3 regions of the Arthrobacter sp. UCD-GKA genome follow, and region 3 is predicted to be linked to each of the others. Evidence: riboswitches for the same ligand, from Rfam matches in the RefSeq annotation. Region 3 holds a riboswitch; each other region holds the start of a gene.
What was found. Region 3 has a riboswitch for S-adenosylmethionine ahead of BLJ79_RS23080 (hypothetical protein). Riboswitches for the same ligand answer to the same signal wherever they lie in the genome.
Positions count from the first base shown of each region.

Region 1 (6,312 bases), on a different contig from region 3:
ATGATGGTCTGCATGGTGTAGATGCGCACGTCGTGGCGTCCACGGCCGGCCGCCTCGGCGGCGTCGCGGATCTTGGTGACCGTGGCCTTGAGCATGTCCTTGGTGGGGCAGGTGACGAAGACTGCCTCGGCATTTGCCGCGGCGAACTTCATGCCGCGCGAGGAGGTTCCGGCCTGGAAGATCACCGGGGTGCGCTGCGGGCTGGGCTCGGTGATGGCGATGCCCGGAACCTTGAAGTACTTGCCCTCGTGGTTGATGTCGTGGACCTTGGACGGGTCGGTGAAGACGCCGCGCTCGGCGTCGCGAACCACTGCGTCTTCTTCCCAGGAACCCTCGAGCAGCTTGTACACGACCTCGAGGTATTCGTCGGCGTGGTTGTAGCGCTCGTCGTGCTCAAGCTGGTCTGCCTGGCCCATGTTCCGGGCGGCGGAGGGCAGGTAGCCGGTCACCACGTTCCAACCGATGCGGCCCTTGGTCAGGTGGTCCAGGGTCGCCAGGCGGCGGGAGAAAGGATACGGGTGTTCGTAGGAGGTGCTGGCGGTGACGCCGAAGCCGAGGTTCTCGGTCACGGCGGCCATCGCGGAGACAAGCATGAGCGGGTCGTTGACCGGGACCTGGGCGCCGGTGCGCAGCGGCACCTCGTTCGAGCCGCCGAAGACGTCGTAGGTGCCCAGCACATCGGCGATGAAGATGCCGTCGAACTTGCCCTTTTCCAGGGTCTTGGCCAGGTCGGTCCAGTAGGACAGGTCCTTGTAGCTGGCGGACTGGTCCTTGGGGTGCTTCCACAATCCCGGGGACTGGTGTCCGACGCAGTTCATGTCGAAGGCGTTGAAGCGGATCTGGCGGGGGGCGGGCGTCGTGCTCATGTTTGTCCTTCGCGAGGTGTTGGGTGGTGGCGGATCCGGTAGTGCACGGACCAAGTCGTTGGATTGGGGGTGCTGGCGCCTTAGGGGACGCCGGTTGCCTGGGCGGCACCCACGTCGCCAATGGCGTTCAGCTGCTGGGGCGCCGTGCCGTTGACCTCGTAGTCGCCGATGATGCGCGACTTGTAGATCGCCGGGTTGTGGGTGGCCACGGTCCGGGCATTGCGCCAGTGCCGATCGAGGTTGCAGCTCGTGGCGGTTGCCGAGGCTCCCAGACCGTCAAAGAGCTTGGTCGCCGCGGAGAGCGCCAGCGGCTGCACGATGGCCTGGGCACGGTCCGCCGAGAGCTCGCAGACCGCGAACCGCTCGGCCGCGCTCAGCGACGCGTCGGCCAGGGCCACCTCGATCTCCGCGACCGCGGCCAGGACGATGGAGTCCACGGCGAACGCCGTACCGGAAATCTCCCCGACCAGCTGCAGCACCTGCGGTTCCTCGCGCACCGGAACGCCTGTTCCGGTGCTGAAGGATCGGGTGCGGGCCTGGACCGCGGAACGCACGTCGTTGAGTGCCGCGCGCGTGATCCCGGCCTGGACCGCCAGGAGCACCAACTGGAAGATCGCGGATTCAGGATCGTTGATCTGCTGCTCCTCGGGAAGGACCGAGTCCACCGGGACGTTCTCGAACGTGGTCGACCCGGTTCCGGTGAGCTGCTGGCCGAAGCCGTTCCAATCGTCAAAGATCTTGACCCCGGAGTGCTGGGTGGAGACGACGGCGATCTGCCGTCCGGCCCGGGTCGGATGAGCCGCAGCGACGGCGACCCAGTCGGCGTAGATGGTGCCGGTGCAATAGTATTTTTCGCCGTTGAGGATCCAGCGCTCGCCATTCTTGGCAATGGTCGTGTTCAGCGTGCCCAACCGGTTCCCGCCGCGCTCGGTGTAGGCGTTGCCGACGATCTGCCCGGCGGCAATGCGCTCGACCCAGCGGTGCCGCTGGGTGACGTCTTCGAGTTGCAGCACGGATTCCACGAAGCCGATGTGCGAACGCCACAGGTGCGCGACCTGCGAATCGGCCTCGCCCAGTTCGATCAGCAGGCGGAACAAGTCCAGCAGGCTGGCCCCGAAGCCGCCCTCGGCCACCGGGATGCGCAGGGCACCGAAGCGCTCGCGGTTGAGCCAGCCGACAGGCTCGAAGGGAAGGGTCCTGTTCGCGTCGCGCTCGCTGGCCCCGGCAGCGATCTTGGCGAATACCGGGCGGAAGATCGCCGCCAGTTCATCGTAGCGCCCGTCCTTGGGGACTCCGGGGGTGAGCTTGAGCAGGTGCCTGGCAGGGGTGTTACCGGTGAACGCGTCAAGATTGACGGCCCCGAAAATGTCCGGATCCGCTTCGACATTGTGTGCATCGTTGAAAGACTCGACAGCCATGAATTCTCTCCATCGGTTCTGGCGTGAGCACCTACCGCCCAATTAAGGGGAGGGGTTGCTGCGGCGTCATCGAGCCAGATCTCTCGGCCGCTCTGGATGGTTGTTGGTCATATTTCTACACGTCGACGCTGGGCGGTGACAACCCGGATCGTCACACTTGACGGGTGCGTCACACGGCAAAACGCGATTCCCGGGCCGTCGAGGGACGGGAGGAGCACCGGCGCACCGCCATTCCGCCAGCCATTCGTTCGACGGCGGCGGAAACATTGCTGGAGGCGCCGGCACCGAATGCCCCGCATGCCCACTGGCCCGCAAGTGCGCGAGTTCCCGGGGTCTACGCCGATGATCCCGAGTACCGTACCAGTTGCCTGAATCCCCCAAGTCCCACAAGTTGAATGAGTGAAATAGCCGTAATTTTCCGTAGATCATTCGACGTGCGGCCGTTAAATTCCTCCTCGTCGAACATTCCGTCACATTACGTCGGGCTTGCTCCCGTGACGCCACATCGACTTTGATGGAGGTCATACACCCATCCCGAGCGGCCGAGAGATCTGGCTCTATGACGCCGCAGCAACCACCTCTTTGAGACCGGTGCTACCGCCAGGTCCGATGGAGAGATCATGACTTCCACGCTTGACCACCCCACGTTTGTCGCACCGACAAGCGTTTCCAGCACCGCGCTTCGAGTGACATTCCAGGGCGTTGGCCGCAGCTTCGACGGTCGCGAGGTGCTGCGCGACGTCGACCTCGAGGTCACCCCCGGAGAGGTTGTGGCAATCCTCGGCCCCAGCGGCTGCGGCAAGTCCACCTTGCTCCGATCCGTGTCCGGGCTAGACCAGCCATCTGCGGGGCGGGTACTGATCGACGGCACCGCCGTCAACGGACTGGACACCCGCTGTGCGGTGGCCTTCCAGGAGCCGCGCCTGCTGCCATGGCAATCCGTGGCACGGAACATTTCCCTGGGCCTTCCCCAGGGAACCGACCGGGCAAGCGGATCCGCTCGCGTGGCCGAACTCCTCGAACTTGTTGAGCTCGAAGCGCACAGCGATTTGCGCCCGAGGGAAATCTCCGGCGGCATGGCCCAGCGCGCCTCGCTCGCCCGTGCCCTGGCCCGACGCCCCGGCGTCCTCCTCCTGGATGAACCGTTCGGTGCCCTGGATGCATTGACCCGCTTGAAGATGCAGGATCTCCTTCTGGACATCCACGGCGCTTACCCGACCACTGTCTTGCTGGTCACCCACGATGTTGACGAGGCACTCCAGCTGGCCGACCGCATCGTGGTGCTGGGGCGCCCGGACGGTGCAACGGCCGCAACCGTCACCCAGCTCCTCACGGTCCCGGGGGCACGTCCGCGAATCCGCAACGACGAAGCACTTGGCCGAATGCGCAGCTCGCTTCTTGCATCGCTCGGCGTTGACGCACACCGCCACTGATCCGGCACCCAGGCACCGCCACTTCGCTTCACATCACTCGCATCTCTTGAACGACCGTCCTTCTTGGCGTGCGTTCACCCACTCAAGGAATTCACCCATGAACCGAAACTTCTTCTCACGCCGCACCCTCATTGCCACCACCGCCCTGGCGGCTGCAACCGCGTTGCTGACCGGTTGCGCCGGCGAAGGCTCCGGCGCAGCCAGCGCCAAGGAAGCCACGACCCTCAACATCGACTTCGCCACCTACAACCCGTTGTCCCTAGTACTCAAGGACAAGGGATGGTTGGAAGCCGCGCTGAAGGACCAGGGCGTCACCGTCAACTGGGTGCAGTCGGCCGGCTCGAACAAGGCCAACGAAGCGCTTCGCGCGGGGGCAATCGACGTGGGATCCACCGCGGGCTCCGCCGCTCTGCTGGCCCGGTCCAACGGTTCCCCGATCAAGACCATCGACATCTATTCGCAGCCCGAATGGGCCGCCTTGGTCGTTGCCAAGGACTCACCCATCAAGGAAGTAAGCGAGCTCAAGGGCAAGTCGGTCGCCGCCACCAAGGGCACCGATCCTTACTTCTTCTTGCTGCAGGCCCTGGAACAGGCAGGCCTTGGCCCGGACGATGTGACCGTGGAGAACCTCCAGCACGCCGATGGCCGCGCCGCCTTGGAGAACGGTTCCGTGGATGCTTGGAGCGGATTGGACCCGATCATGGCCGGCGCGGAGGAGAACGGCGCCACCTTGATCTACCGCAACCTGGATTTCAACACCTACGGTGCCTTGAACGCGACCGAATCCTTCCTTAAGGATTCGCCGGAAATCGCCCAGGTCGTGGTGGACTCCTACGAAAAGGCCCGCGCATGGGCGGCCGAGAACCAGGAGGAGACCGCGACGATCCTCGCCGACGTGGCGGGGCTGGAAACACCGGTTGCCGAAAAGGTGATCCTCGAGCGCTCCAACCTTGATGTCTCCGCGGTGCCCGGCCAAAAGCTGGTAGACGTCTTGGCTGTCGTTGGACCGATTTTTGTCGAGACCGGCGATGTCGCCAACCAGGCCGCGGTCGACAAGGCCTTGGGTTCGCTCATCGATGATTCCTTCGCCAAGAAGGCCGACGCCTCAAAGGTCAAGGGTTCGTAATGTCGACAGATTTGTCCCTCGACACCAGGGAAGCGACGCCGGCCGACACCTCCAAGCCCCGGATCCCGGGCTCGGCCCTGGGGCGGTTCGGGCTCGGCGCAGTGGTGCCCCTTCTTGTCCTTGCCCTGTGGCAAAGCGCCACCTCCCTCGGCTGGGTCACCTCCGCGCAGCTCCCGTCCCCCGCTTCAGTGTATTCGGCCGCGGTGGACCTGATTGGGCGCGGGGAACTTGGCACACACATCGGCATCTCCACCCAACGCGTCTTGGTGGGCTTCGCCATCGGTGCGGTGCTTGGGCTTGGCTTTGGCGCTTTGGTGGGGCTCTCGCGGCTCGCCGACGCCTTGCTTGGCCCGACCATCGGGGCCTTCCGCGCGGTGCCGTCGTTGGCCTGGGTTCCCCTGCTGATCCTGTGGATGAAGATCGGTGAGGATTCGAAAATCACGCTGATTGCCATCGGAGCCTTCTTCCCGGTGTTCACCACCGTTTACCTGGCGCTGCGCCATGTGGACAAGAACCTGATCGAAGCCGGACGTGCCTTCGGCCTCAAGGGGATCAAGTTGCTGACCACCATCCAGCTTCCGGCCGTGGTTCCTGCAATATTTTCCGGCCTCCGGCTCGCCCTGGCACAAGCATGGCTTTTCCTGGTGGCCGCGGAACTTATCGCATCGTCCATGGGACTTGGCTTCCTGCTCACCGATTCACAGAACAACGGCCGGATCGACAGACTGATCCTGGCGATCATCCTGCTGGCTGTGATCGGCAAGGCCACCGATGCACTGGTGGGCTTGGCCGAACGCTGGGCCGTCAGGCGCTGGGCCTAAAGCCAACCAACCACCCATTTCGAGCGGCCGAGAGTTCTGGCTTGATGACGCCGCAGCAACCACCTCCCACGAGACCGGTGCCACTGCCAGGAGCAATGGAGAAAAACAATGACTGAAACCCTGTACCCCGCTGCCGGCACGACCGACGAAGCAACCTGGACCGAAGACGAACGCCTCGCGTTCTGGGATGCCGCGGCACGGCGCCTGAGCTGGTCCGAGGACTGGCACACCATCCACTCGAGCACCGGTGTCGATGCCGAGGCCCGGCGCGGGCCCGAGCTTCGCTGGTTTGAGGGCGGCAAGCTCAACGCCGCCTACAACTGCGTGGACCGCCACGTGGAAGCCGGGCGCGGCGACAAGGTCGCCCTGCACTTCGAGGGCGAGCCCGGCGACAGGACCACCGTCACCTACCAGGACCTGCAGGACCGGGTGTCCCGGGCCGCGAACGCGCTGCTTTCCCTGGGCGTGGGCAAGGGCGACCGCGTGGTCATCTACCTGCCCGTTCTCGTGGAAACCGTGGTGATCACCCTGGCCTGCGCACGCGTCGGCGCGGTGCACTCGCTGGTCTTCGGCGGCTTTTCCGCCGAGGCGCTGAGATTCCGCGTCGAGGACACCGGCGCGAAGCTGCTGGTCACCACCGATGGGCAG
Region 1 covers NZ_MOLR01000005.1:157,119-163,430, reverse strand. The annotation lists gene BLJ79_RS10390 (LLM class flavin-dependent oxidoreductase) at 1-866, opposite strand, end outside; gene BLJ79_RS10385 (acyl-CoA dehydrogenase family protein) at 947-2,284, opposite strand; SAM riboswitch class I at 2,291-2,387, opposite strand; SAM riboswitch class I at 2,811-2,900, shown strand; gene BLJ79_RS10380 (ABC transporter ATP-binding protein) at 2,905-3,717, shown strand; gene BLJ79_RS10375 (aliphatic sulfonate ABC transporter substrate-binding protein) at 3,815-4,843, shown strand; gene BLJ79_RS10370 (ABC transporter permease) at 4,843-5,664, shown strand; gene acs (acetate--CoA ligase) at 5,773-6,312, shown strand, end outside.
Region 1: linked by a shared signal. The riboswitch ahead of BLJ79_RS10385 (acyl-CoA dehydrogenase family protein) and the one ahead of BLJ79_RS23080 (hypothetical protein) in region 3 are both predicted to bind S-adenosylmethionine.

Region 2 (6,312 bases), on a different contig from region 3:
GTCGGCGTTCCATGAAAAATCAGGGCTAGCAGGCGGTTGGCATTTCATGGCCAGAACCTGATTCATGAAGCTGCACGGACGAACCAAGCCTTGCCGGTTGGAGCGCCGAGAACCCCGAAATAACCGCGACCGGAGTACCTAGTCGGCCTCTGGCTGCGCCCCGAGGCGGAAATGGCGCCCCGAGATGTTCCTGACCTCGATCTTCACCCAGGATTCCTTCGGGGTCGGGATCCATGGGGAGACCCCTGAGCTGCGCGCCTCCTCAATCTCCGCGCTGGTTTGCAGCTGGTGCGCGTGTCCGTGGATCACCACCGACCAGGCTTCGTCGGAGAGGATTCCGTCGGCCTCGAAGGCCACGGAATCGTGCACAGTCAGCGCCGCAAGCTTTTCGCCGGGAGCCGTGCGGATGTATATGGTCTTGCCCACCAGGCCGAAGTTGAGAGGGAAGATATCGACGGCGCCGCCCACCGCGGTGGCCAGTCGGCCGTGGGAAGTCCTCTCGAGCAGGCTCCAGGCCTGCTCTTCGGTCAGCATCAGTACGGGTTCATCTGCATCATGGTCAAACATCATGTCTCCATAATTCTACGAATTGTAGAAAAATACCAGAGGTGGCGACGGCCAGGTGAACTTTCCGGCAACGGGACTCAATTCATCCTTTCGATCCACTCCAGGTCCCCGGCTCATGAAAGACTGGGTTTCATGGTCAAGGAAACAGGAGCCGAACGCGCCCGGCACATCGCCGCACGCTTCGAGGACCGCGCCCTGGAACTGCGCGCAGCACGGGCCCACGAGCGCGGCCTGGTGCCCACCGTCCTGCCCTACACCGGCTACGGGCTCTCGGACCCGGCCAACGGCTGGGTCCGCATCTTCGCCCGCCTGGTGCTGGCCAAGCCCGGCGCGTTCGATGCCGGGCGCCACCGCGCCAAGGTCATCGCCGACGGGGTGCGCGGCTGGCGGAACTTCATTTCCCCGATCGTCCCGCACGGGCAGCTCGAAGTGCACATCAACGGCGAACGCTTTGCCGTGCAGGCCGACCGCGGGGGAGTGCTCGATGTCAAGGTCGCCGCCACGCTGGCACCGGGCTGGCACGAGATCACCCTGCACACCGAGGGTTCCGTGGCCGTGGCCGCCCCGGTCATGATGGTCGACGCGGCCGCCGAGTTCGGGTTGCTCTCCGACGTGGACGACACCATCGTGGTCACCGCGCTGCCACGCCCGCTGCTGGCCGCCTGGAATTCCTTCGTCCTGTCCGAGCACGCCCGGCTGGCCACCCCGGGGATGCCGGTGATGATGGAAAAGCTGATGCGCGACAAGCCCGGCGCACCCACCTTCTACCTGTCCACCGGCGCCTGGAACGTCGCCCAGACGCTCACCCGCTTCCTCTCGCGCAACCTCTACCCGCAGGGCCCGCTGCTGCTGACCGACTGGGGACCCACCGACAGGGGCTGGTTCCGGTCGGGCATGCAGCACAAGGCCGACCAGCTGCGCCGCCTGGCCAACGAGTTCCCGGGCCTGAAGTGGCTGCTGATCGGGGACGACGGCCAACACGACCCCTACCTCTACGCCGAATTCGCCAGGCGCTACCCCGACCACGTCGCGGCGATCGTGATCCGCCAGCTGACCCCCTCGGAGGCCGTGCTCGCAGGCGGGCGCAGCCAGGGGATCCTGAATTCCACCCCGGGGGTGCCGTGGGTGTACGAACCCGACGGGGCGCGCATCGCTGAAAAACTTCAGGCGTTGGGCCTCATCAGCCCCGACGCCGAGCCGGGGCCGGGGAAGTGAACGAACCCAAGCTCCGCGTCGAGGTCCCCATGCGCTGGGGAGACATGGACGCGTACGGCCACATCAACAACGTGAACCTGGTCCGCATGATGGAAGAGGCACGCATCGCCGGGTTCGGCGTGCCCGGCGGCACCGGCAAGCCCGGGATCGAGCCGATGGTCGACCTGTTCTCCGCGGTCCCGGAAAACACCCAGATCCTGGTGGTCGAGCACCGGGTGCGCTACGTCAAGCCGCTGGATTACCGCAACGTACCGGCGCACGTGGATCTGTGGATCAGTGCCATCAAGGCCGCAAGCTTCGACATCTGCTACGAATTCCACGATCCGGTCGACGGCGGGGTGTGCGTACGCGCCGCCACGACCCTGGCGTTCTTTTCCGTCGAGACCCAACGGCTGCTGCGGCTTTCCGCGGAAAACAAGGAAGCAATGGCCCGCTTCGGGGCCGAGCCGATCTTCCGCTAGGAACGCTGCAGCTCGGCCGTCAACGCGTCGAAGTCGCGGGCCAGGGCCTCGTCGCGCTCGAAGCTGCACGGTTCAAGCGGCTCGGTGCTGAAGGAGAAGTAACCCAGCCCCGCGCTGCGCCGTGGGTCGGCCGGAAGCGCGAGCGCCTTGTTGTGGAAATTCACCCGGCCCAGCGAGACACCCTCGGGACGGGCGGGGGCAATGCGCAGGAGATGCGCGATCACCGGAAGGTCGTGGGTGAAGACCTGGTGGTGCGCCCCGCCGGCAAAGACATGCAGCGTGAGCCCCTGGACGGGGGAAACCATGACCTCCACGTCGGCCGGAACCCACAGGGTGGGTCGGGCCATCAGGGACTTGACCGCCCGCGGATTGGTGCGGTGGCCGGGGTGGAAGGACGTACAGGATCCGGACGGGCATGGCTGGTTGCGCAAGGGATGGCGCCTTTCGTGTGCTCTTGTCCCCGGGGCGGTTGCCGCCAAGGACCGCTTCGTCATCCGAACCACCCGTGAAGCATGGGGTTGGTGTGTCGCCGGGTCGGAGCCCATATCTGGCGCGCATCTCGTGAAGCTGGTTTCATCGTACCAAAACCGGGCTGAAGATTTAGGGTGAAGGTATGAGACTGATCTTGATCCGCCACGGGCAGACCGCCTCGAACGTGGCGCAGGCCCTGGACACCGCAGCCCCCGGGGCGCCCCTGGATGAGACCGGGATTGCGCAGGCGCAGGCGCTGGTGGAGCGGTTGGGTGCCGAAGGGCAGGGCGTCAACGCGGTGTATTCCTCGACGTTGCTGCGCGCCAGGATGACGGCCGGTCCGTTGGCGCAAGCCCGCGGCCTGGAAGTGGCCGAGCATGCCGGGCTCACCGAGATCTCCGCCGGCGAACTGGAAATGCGCACCGACCGCGACGCCCAATTGGCCTACCGTGACGTGTTCTTCCGCTGGCTCTCGGGCGACCTTTCGGCCCGGGTCCCCGGCGGCGAGGACGCCCGCACCGCCCTGGATCGCTTCGACGCGGTCATCGAAGGGGCCAAGAACGCTGGGACCGGAAAGCTGGTGGTGGTCAGCCACGCGGCCATGCTGGTGACCTGGCTTGCGTCCCGGAGCGCAAACTTCGACTCCAAGCTGCTGGCCCCCGTGCCGTTGGCCAACACCGGTGTAGTGACCCTGGAGAATGCGACGGGATCGAGTTGGAGGCTGCGCAGCTGGCAGGGCCGGCACCTGGACTAACGGCATTTTTTTGGGGACCGGGACCGCTTGTGCAGCGTGCCGGGTCTCGGGCACATGACGCGGGCATTGGCTAAGCAGGGGCTTGGTCGATTAGGCTAGGCTTATCTTCCCTAATCCACAAAGGCGGTAATTGGTGAGCATCCAGCGTTCGGCACGTCCGGTTCGGCCCCAGGTTGTCCTCGAGGTTTTGGCCAGCGAGCAACTGTCCCGGCACATGATGAGACTGACCTTCGGTGGTCCGGGATTCGTGGATTTCCAGGACAAGGCGGTGTCGGACCGCTACGTGAAGATCCTCTTCGCCAAGCCCGAGCTCGGACTGGTGCCCCCGTACGACCTGGATGCCTTGCGTGAACAGTTGGCCCCGGAGGACTTCCCGGTACGGCGCACCTACACGCTGCGCCACGTGGACCTCGAAGCCCAAACCGTGCAGATCGACTTCGTCATTCACGGCGACCAGGGATTGGCCGGCCCATGGGCGCAGAACGCCAAGATCGGCGACCAGATCTGCTTCAACAGCCCCGGCGGGCTCTACACGCCGAACCCGGAATTCGACCGGCACCTGCTCATCGGCGACGAGACGGCGCTTCCGGCGATTTCCGCCGCCGTCGAGGACATGACCCAGGAGATGGTTGGTGACATCTACCTCGAGGTATCCGGTCCCGAGGACGAGGTCCAGCTGGATGTGCCGACCGGAGTTACCGTGCACTGGCTGCACCGGGGCGGGTACTTCACCCCGGAAAACACCAAGCTCGAGGAAACCGTACGCAACGCGCAATGGCACGAAGGCAGTGTCCAGGTCTTTGCCCACGGCGAGCGGGAGACCATGAAGTCGCTGCGGGCCTACCTCAATGGCGAGCGCGGCGTGGACCGCCGGGCCATGTCGTTGTCGGCCTACTGGGCCTATGGCCGAGCCGAGGATGAGTTCCAGGCCGAGAAGAAGACTCCCGTCGGGCAGATCTTCCCCGAGGCGCTTAGCGCCTAGCGAAGTTTCGGGCCGGGGCCACGCGGACCCGCCCGTCGACCGGATCGATCCTTGTGTCGATCCGGGTGCCGTACACCTGGGAGAGCAGCGCGCCGCGGGCCACATCCGCAACTTCGCCCTGGGCCACGATGCGGCCGGCATCCAGCATGATGAGCCGGTCTGCGTAGGCCGCTGCCGCATCAAGGTCGTGCAGCACCGCCACCACGGCATGGCCCTCGCGGGCCAGCTCGCGGGCGATCTGCAGGGTGGACTCGGCGTGCTTGATGTCCATGGCCGCCACCGGTTCATCGAGCATCACCACCCCGGCCCGCTGGGCCAGCACCCGGGCGAACGCCGTGCGCTGGCGCTCGCCGCCGGAGAGGGTGGTGACGGTGCGTCCGGCCAACCCGTCCAGTTCCGTGCGTGCCAGAGCGGCATCGATGGCGTGCTCGTCCTCCGCGCCCTGTGGCGTGTTGCGCCAGGGGGTGCGCCCGAATCGGACGACCTCGGCGACGCTGAATCCGAAGGCCACGTGCGAGTCCTGGCCCATGACCGAACGCAGCCGACCGGCCTGCGCCGCACCCCAGGAACGCAACGGCTTTCCGGCCAGTTCGATGCTTCCGGCATCGGGGCGCAACGATCCGGCCAGCAGCGAGAGCAACGTGGACTTCCCGGCCCCGTTGGGCCCGATGACCACGCAGAGTTCCCCGGCATGCAGCCGCACATCCAGCGGGTGGATGACCAGTTTCCCCTTGATCGAGTAGGAAATGTTCTCGGCCTGAAGCAGGGGATTCACAGGACACCTTGTTGCTTGAGCGTGGTTCGCAAGAGGATGAAGAACACCGGGCCGCCGACGAGCGCGGTGAAGATGCCGATGGGCAGGTCCGCGTAGGGGATCGCGGTGCGGGAGACCAGGTCGGCGACGGCCAGCAACAACGAACCGCCGAGCGCCGAGAGCGGCAGCAGCGAGCGGTGCGAGGGCCCGGTGAACAAGCGCAGGGCGTGGGGAACGATCAGCCCCACGAACCCGATCATTCCCGCGTGGGCGACGGCCGCACTGGTGAGCAGCGCCACCGCGACGATCGACAGGACCCGGAGGCGTGGCACATTGACGCCGCTGTGGGAGGCCGCCGAATCGCCCAGCGCCAACAGGTCCAGCCGCGTTGCCAGCAGCAGGACCCCGAGGGCTGCCGGCACCACGATGCAGGCGGTGCTGGCCACCGCCGACCAGGTGGCGCCGTTGAGCGACCCCATCTGCCAAAAGATGACTTGTTCGCGGCTGGAGGTGTCGGCAACGAAGACCAGGAACGAGATCACGGCCCCGGCGACGGCGTTCACGGCGATGCCGGTGAGCACCAGGGTGAGCACCGCCGAGGCTCCGGACCCGCGGGCCAGCCAGTACACCAGCAACGTCACGGCCAGCCCCGAGGCGAAGGCCGCCGCCGGAAGGATGAACGGGGACGCGGTGCCCAGGCCCAGCACGATCACCGTGCAGGCGCCCACCGCGGCGCCCGACCCGATCCCGATGACCCCGGGTTCGGCCAGGGGGTTGGCGAAGACACCCTGCATCAGTGCACCTCCGAGGCCCAGGGCGCCGCCGACCAGCAGGCCCAGGACCAGGCGCGGGAAGCGCACGGTCCACAAGGTGGCATCCAGCAGTGCCGACTCCGGGGTGCCGGTGCCGGAGACCCCGTGCCAGAACCCGGCGAGCACCGCGGCCGGCGAGGCCGGAAACTGTCCGGAGCCGGCCGACAGCACCAATACCGCCAGCAATGCCGCCGACAGCGCGACCCCGGTGGCCCAGGCGCGCCCGCGGCGCGGAGAAGCACGGACGGCGGACGGGGCTGCCATTGCGGGCGGGGCGTCGGCCAGGGTTTGCTGGC
Region 2 covers NZ_MOLR01000010.1:205,464-211,775, reverse strand. The annotation lists gene BLJ79_RS17600 (pyridoxamine 5'-phosphate oxidase family protein) at 139-570, opposite strand; gene BLJ79_RS17595 (App1 family protein phosphatidate phosphatase) at 700-1,782, shown strand; gene BLJ79_RS17590 (acyl-CoA thioesterase) at 1,812-2,243, shown strand; gene BLJ79_RS17585 (hypothetical protein) at 2,240-2,674, opposite strand; SAM riboswitch class IV at 2,689-2,810, opposite strand; gene BLJ79_RS17580 (histidine phosphatase family protein) at 2,857-3,468, shown strand; gene BLJ79_RS17575 (siderophore-interacting protein) at 3,602-4,450, shown strand; gene BLJ79_RS17570 (heme ABC transporter ATP-binding protein) at 4,440-5,225, opposite strand; gene BLJ79_RS17565 (FecCD family ABC transporter permease) at 5,222-6,312, opposite strand, start outside.
Region 2: linked by a shared signal. The riboswitch ahead of BLJ79_RS17585 (hypothetical protein) and the one ahead of BLJ79_RS23080 (hypothetical protein) in region 3 are both predicted to bind S-adenosylmethionine.

Region 3 (6,312 bases):
GCGGCCGTTGCAATGCGGGGTGCGGCACCGTTGGTCGCGGAGGGTGATGAAGCGCTTGAGGTTTCCTGCGAAACGGCGGGCCGCGGAATCCATCGCGACCAGCTTGCCGGTGTCCGGGGCGGCGTAGACGCGCCGGTACCAGGTGTCCAGCGGGTGCTCGGGATCGCCCGCCACCAGCGATCGGGCCTTGGCGGCGCTGATGTAACCGTGGCCCGGGATCAGCGCCGGTTCGTTGCTGTCACCGGCGAGGCTCTCTGGATCCATCATCACCAGTAGCTCCACCGGTCGTGAGCCGGTGGCCTTGGTGCCGGTCACCGCCTCGAAGACCGCGTCAGCCGCGACCTGGGCATTGGTGCGGTCGTCTCCGGCCTCCCGGGGACGCTCGGTCTCCCGGTGGATGACCTGCAAGATGGGAATGCCCTGGTCCAGCGGGAACTCGCCGACGATCCGCACGGAGTTTTCGTTCATCTGGTAGCCGCTGACGTACCGCTTCTCGGCGGCGTCGTCTTCATCCTGTTCGGCGGTGTCGGGTTCCAGGACGAGGGCCCAGTAGTTGACCAGCTCACGCAGCGTCGCAGTCCCGGCCTCGAAGCAGGTGTGGGTGTCCTCCCACAGCAGCTCGTCGATCATTCTCCGGGTTTCGATCTTGAGGTTCCGGGTGCCGCTGATGACCACGTGTGCCTGGTCCCAAGTCAAGATGCCTTGGCGCAGTCCCTGATGGCAGCGGTGAAGGTCTTCGGCGAGGATCCGGTAATCGTTGGTGCGTTTGGTTCCGCTCCACGGGGACAAGCGCATCGCCAGGGCAACGTCCCCGCCGGAGCCCCACGCGGGGTTCTTCTCCCTGACCCCGGCGCGCTGCCGGTCGGCGATGAGGGCGTCCTGGTAGGCGACACTGTGGTCGGCCTGCTTCGCCGTGGCGGCGCATTTCAAGGTTTCCAGGGCGCCAACCGCAGCCACCGCCTCATGGGTACCGGTCAGCACCGGGGCCTCGTTCACCGCGGCGGCCAGGGACAGGATCCCGGCGGTGCCGGTGCGGGCCAGGTGTTCGGCAACCAGTGCGTCCATGTCCGCCCCGTCGTCCAGCAGCGCTTCGTAGCCCAGATTCCTGCTGGCGCCACCGGTGGTGGTGCCGGCGGAAGGGAAGCCGCTCGATGACGTCGTTGCCATACCTCCATTGTAGAACTAGAGACCTACAATTGAAACAGCTGTTCAAGAAATTTAGAAAATGCGTCCTACTCACGATTCCTGTGGGATGAGATCGACGGATTTTTCGTCAGAATCGGTGTGCAACCTGAGTTGGGCTGCCGGGTACCAGTGGCTGTTCGCGTTGCTCCGGTCTTCACGGCAACTGCGCTTCATCTCCCGAATCAAATACTCAAACTGTGCCGGCATAACCGACCCCCAGTGAGGGGCCAGGTGGTTCTCGCATTCAACACGGGTCTCAACGTTTGTGCAGGTCCTGCTGACAACACCGAGGAGGCCGCGACAGGAGCCTCCCGGGAGGATGCACCGCATGCCCTTCCGGGGCCGCCCGCCATCCAGTTGGATGCCGTCACGCGCAATCCGACCATCCGGATGTCCACGAGGACAAGCCGGGACTTCACCAGCCATAGCCCAATTTTACGCCCGATCCCATCCCACTGGAATCGTAAGTCGGAAATATGTTCTAGTTCTAGTCATGGCCTGCTAGCCTACGCGGATCACTCCAACCTGCGGGCTGCAAAGAAACAGGGTGCCGCCAAATCCCTGATTCCGGGAGATGGCGGCACCCTGCCGTCGCTTTTCAAGTGGACCGCTAGGCCACGGACCCGCCGAAGAGCAAGCCGAGGGCATAGGTGATGCCCGCGGCGCCCAGGCCGATGGCCAGCTGGCGCAGTCCGCGCTTGGTCGGGGAGGCGCCGGAGAGCAGACCGACCACCCCGCCGGTGAGCAACAGGGCGATGCCCACCAGCACGGCGGAGAGCAGAATGGCAGGGGTGCCGCCCATGCCGAAGATGAACGGCAGGATCGGGATCACCGCACCGGAGGCGAAGAAGCAGAAGGACGAGGAGGCCGCGCCCATGGCCGAACCGATTTCCTCGTGTTCTTGGGCCTCGGCGATGTCGGCCAGCTCCGGCTGCAGCGACAGCGAGGGGTTGCAGTCGCAGGAGTAGATGCCCATGCGTTCGGCGGCGCGGTGGGCCGCATCCTCGTCGCTCATGCCGCGGGCCTTGTAGACCAGCACCAGTTCGTTGGCGTCCAGATCCAGGTCCGGGGCGGCGGCCAGGGTCACCTGTGTGGGCTTGGATGCGGAGAGCAGTTCGCGCTGGGATCGCACCGAGACGTACTCGCCGGCGGCCATCGACAAGGCGCCGGCCAACAGGCCGGCAATGCCGGAGAAGAGCACCATCGAGGTGGCAACCCCGGTGGCACCGATGCCCATGACCAGGGCGAGGTTGGAGACCAGGCCGTCGTTGGCGCCGAAGACCGCGGCGCGGAAGTTGCCCGAGAGCTGGTTGCGGCCCCGGGTGGCCAGGCCGCGCACGACCTCTTCGTGGACCAGCTCGTCGGCGGCCATCTGGCGGCTGGCGTCGGTGTCCCCGGCGTAGGGGGAGTTGCCCTCGGCGCGCTGGGCCAGGGCCAGGACGAAGACGGAGCCGAAGTGCCGGGCCAGGAAGCGGAGCATGGTGCGGCGGATCGAGGGGCTCATGGCCTTGCCGGCATGCTCGCCCAGCAGTGCCCGCCAGTGTTCCTCGTGGCGGGTTTCGGCCTCGGCCAGTCCCAGCAGGACCGCGCGTTCCTCGCCGTGGCGCTTGTTGGCCAGTTCGCGGTAGACCGCGCCCTCGGCGACTTCGTCGGCCAGGTACTTGCGCCATCGTCTGATTTGGGCTGGGGTGGGGGTCGGCGCTTGCGGCGTCATGCTCTCATCCTCGTGTGGGCGTTCACGGCCTCGGGAGGCCATGCGATGGGGAGGCCCAGCGGGATTGTTTCTGGGGTGCGTTGGACCTCGGGCCACCAGTGTGTGGACCGAAGGTCTCGTTCGCCCGGACCCGGCGTTGCCGCCTCTGGCCCTGGGTGGATTGCCGGGTTACAACGTTGTAACCAGTATGTCGACGCACCGCTGTCCCGCCGTTGCCGGCGGGGCTGGGAACTACTCCCCTTCAACCCACGAGTGTAGCGTTCGGAAGGGTCCGAGAGAATTCGCTGAGGCTAAAAATTCTGGCCCCACCAGCGCTGTTTCCCGCTTCCGGCACCCGCACCGTGAGCGTTGAGGAGGCCTCTTCCCACCTCGGCGGTGCCACGGCGTTGGTCAGGGCCGCAGCCAGGGCGGCGGGGTCCGCGACGTGGAAGCTGCGCCAGGAACCGCGCAGCCGCAACTGAAGCACCGCGCGGTGCACATCAAGCAGGGGCAGGACGGGGATGGAAGGTGCCATGGCGGTACGGGACGGCCTTTCACTAGCTCTTGCCGGGGCCAAGTGGACCGCGGCCGCTTCTTCATCCGAACCACCCATGAACCTGGGGTTGGTGCGCGCCTAGAGTCGGAGCTTGCCGACGCGTCTCGTGAAGCTGGGTTCCACATTACCGCGATTCGGAGGCCCGCAGGATCTTTTTGTGCAGATCGTTCCACGCAGTGCCGTCATAGGGCGGCATGCTGTCGTTGTCCTGGCGCATCCCGGTGGACCCGTCGATGAGCTCGCGCAGGATGTCGGCGTGCCCCGCATGGCGCGCGGTTTCCACGTTCATGTGCAGCATCAGCCGCCCGAGCGTGGTGTGGCGCCGTTCCCCGGTCCACCACGGAACGGTTGCCGGGGCATCCAGGGACAGCGCGGCGATGTTGCGGTTTGCCGCCTCGATGGCCCGCCGGTAGAAGGCCAGGACCTCGGCGCAGGGGACCTCGGCCGACACCCACATGTCCGCGCTGTCATCCGGATCGGCCGCCAGCGCCGCGTAGTACTCGTCCTCGATCGTGAAGCCGAGGCATTGGACGAAGTAGCCGTACTCGACGAAGGCCAGGTGCTGGACAAGGCCCAAGATGTTGGTGCCGGTGGGCACCATCGGCCGGGTCGCTTCCCCGTCGCTGAGTCCCCGGGCCTTCCAGAGCATGGCCTCGCGGGAATTGGTCAGGTAGGTCGCCAGGTGGTCCTTGAAATCGTCCATGGCCCCAGCCTAGAAGCGCCGGGTCCGGTTGGGAATGGCGGCAGGCCAAAAGGGCGATGGCCCCCATCGACGCGGTGCGCGCCAAGGGGGGGCAGCGGTGGTGCGGATATGCCCTAGTGTCCGGCGACCTGCTCGAGGTCTGCGCCCTCGGCGTCGCCCTGGCCGGCGACCCGGGCGTTCCACCCGGTGATCACTGCCGCGGCGGTGGGCCGGGTGAGCAGCGAGACCACGACGAAGGTCAGCGCCGAGGCCAGAAGGCCGTAGTAGATCGGCTCGTTGGCGTAGATGCCGTCGAAGCGGTTCTCCGCCTGGATTTCCAGGGTGATCATGGTGCCCAGGGTGACGATGGTTCCGGCTGCCATGGAGGCGGCGGCGCCCAATCCGTTGCCGCGCTTCCAAACCAACCCGCCGATGATGGCCACCAGCAGGCCGCCGACCAGGATGTCGTAGGCGATGGTCAGCGCCGCGACCACGTCGGAGACCATGATGGCCAGCACGATCGAGACAATGCCCAGCAGCAGCACCCAGATGCGGTTGGCGCGCACGTCGTGCTCGGGGTTTTCGTTGGTGTTCACCTGCACGTTCCTGCCGAACCAGCTGGCCACGAACGGGGTGACATCGGTGCGGGCCACGGTGGCAGCGGCGATCAAGGCGCCCGAGGCGGTGGACATCATCGCGGCAACGGCCGCCGCCAGCACCAGTCCGCCGATCGCGACGGGCAGCAGCTGCGTGGCGACCTCCGCGTAGACGACGTCCTTGTTGGTGTCGGCACCGATGATGTCCGGCAGGGCGACCTTGGCGGCCATGCCGATGATGGCGCCGGCGGCCCCGTAGAGCACGCAGTAGATGCCGGCGGTGGTGCCGCCCCAGCGGGCCACCTTCGGGGTCTTGGCGGTGAAGACGCGCTGCCAGATGTCCTGGCCGATGAGCAGGCCCAGGGTGTAGACCACGAAGTAGGTGATGATGGTCTGCACGCCGATGCCGGTGAAGCTGAAGAACTCGGCCCCGACGCGTTCGCGGATCCCGGACATGCCGCCGGCGGCGTTCAGCGCGAAGGGCAGCATCAGGAAGAAGATGCCCACGGTCTTGATGACGAACTGGACCTGGTCGGCCAGGGTGATCGACCACATGCCGCCGATGGTGGAGTAGATGACCACGATGACCCCGCCGATGGCGATGGCCATCCAGCGTTCCCAGCCGAAGAGGACCACGAAGATCGTTGCGTAGGCGCTGGTGGAGGTGGCACAGAGCATCAGCGTGTAGGCGAGCATGACGATGCCCGAGGTGTTGGTTGCCGACTTGCTGCCGTAGCGCAGGGTGAGCATCTGCGAGACCGTGAAGATCTTCAGGCGCTGCAGGGTCGGGGCGAAGAGCAGCGAGAGCAGGATGACTCCGGCGCCGATCGCCACGACCAGCCACATGCCGGAGATGCCGAACTTGTAGCCCAGTCCGACGCCGCCCACGGTGGATGCCCCGCCCAGGACGACCGCGGCCATGGTCCCGGTGTAGAGGAACGGGCCGAGCCGGCGGCCGGCGACGAGGTAGTCGCTGCTGTTCTTGGTGCGTGATTTGCCCCACCAGCCGAAGATGAGCATGGCCGCCAGATAGACGGCGACGATGGTGCCATTGATGAATTCCATGAGGGGGTGCCTTTGCTTCGAGAGCGGGGCCAACAGCCAGCAGATGATGCCTGTTAGTAAACATTTGTTTTCTCATAGGCTAATGTGAGATGCCTTACACGTCAATTGCCCTAAGCTGGACACACCAAATATTTCTTTGAGCACCCCTGGAGAACCTTGCCCATGAAAGCCCTGCCCGTCGAGCCCAGCAGTGCCGCATTGGCCATCGGTTCGCGGATCCGTGCGGCGCGGCACGCCCAACGACTGACCATCGACCAGGTCGCCGATTCCACGGGCCTGACCAAGGGCTTCCTTTCCCGGGTGGAACGCGACCTGACCAGCCCCTCGGTCGCCTCGCTGGTGACCCTGTGCCAGGTGCTCTCGATGGAGGTCGGCGAGCTTTTCACGGCGCCGGACACCCACGTGGTGCGCCTCGCCGAGGCCCCGCGGATCTCCCTGGGCGGCGAAGGCATCGTCGAGCAATTGGTGACGGCCCGCTCCGAGCGGCGCCTGCAGGTCATTCGGGCGGTCATCGCCCCGCGCGGCGAGGGCGAGA
Region 3 covers NZ_MOLR01000013.1:57,645-63,956, reverse strand. The annotation lists gene BLJ79_RS18895 (DUF222 domain-containing protein) at 1-1,167, opposite strand, end outside; gene BLJ79_RS18890 (VIT1/CCC1 transporter family protein) at 1,796-2,899, opposite strand; gene BLJ79_RS23080 (hypothetical protein) at 3,141-3,413, opposite strand; SAM riboswitch class IV at 3,434-3,546, opposite strand; gene BLJ79_RS18885 (DinB family protein) at 3,559-4,137, opposite strand; gene BLJ79_RS18880 (sodium:solute symporter family protein) at 4,251-5,777, opposite strand; gene BLJ79_RS18875 (helix-turn-helix domain-containing protein) at 5,940-6,312, shown strand, end outside.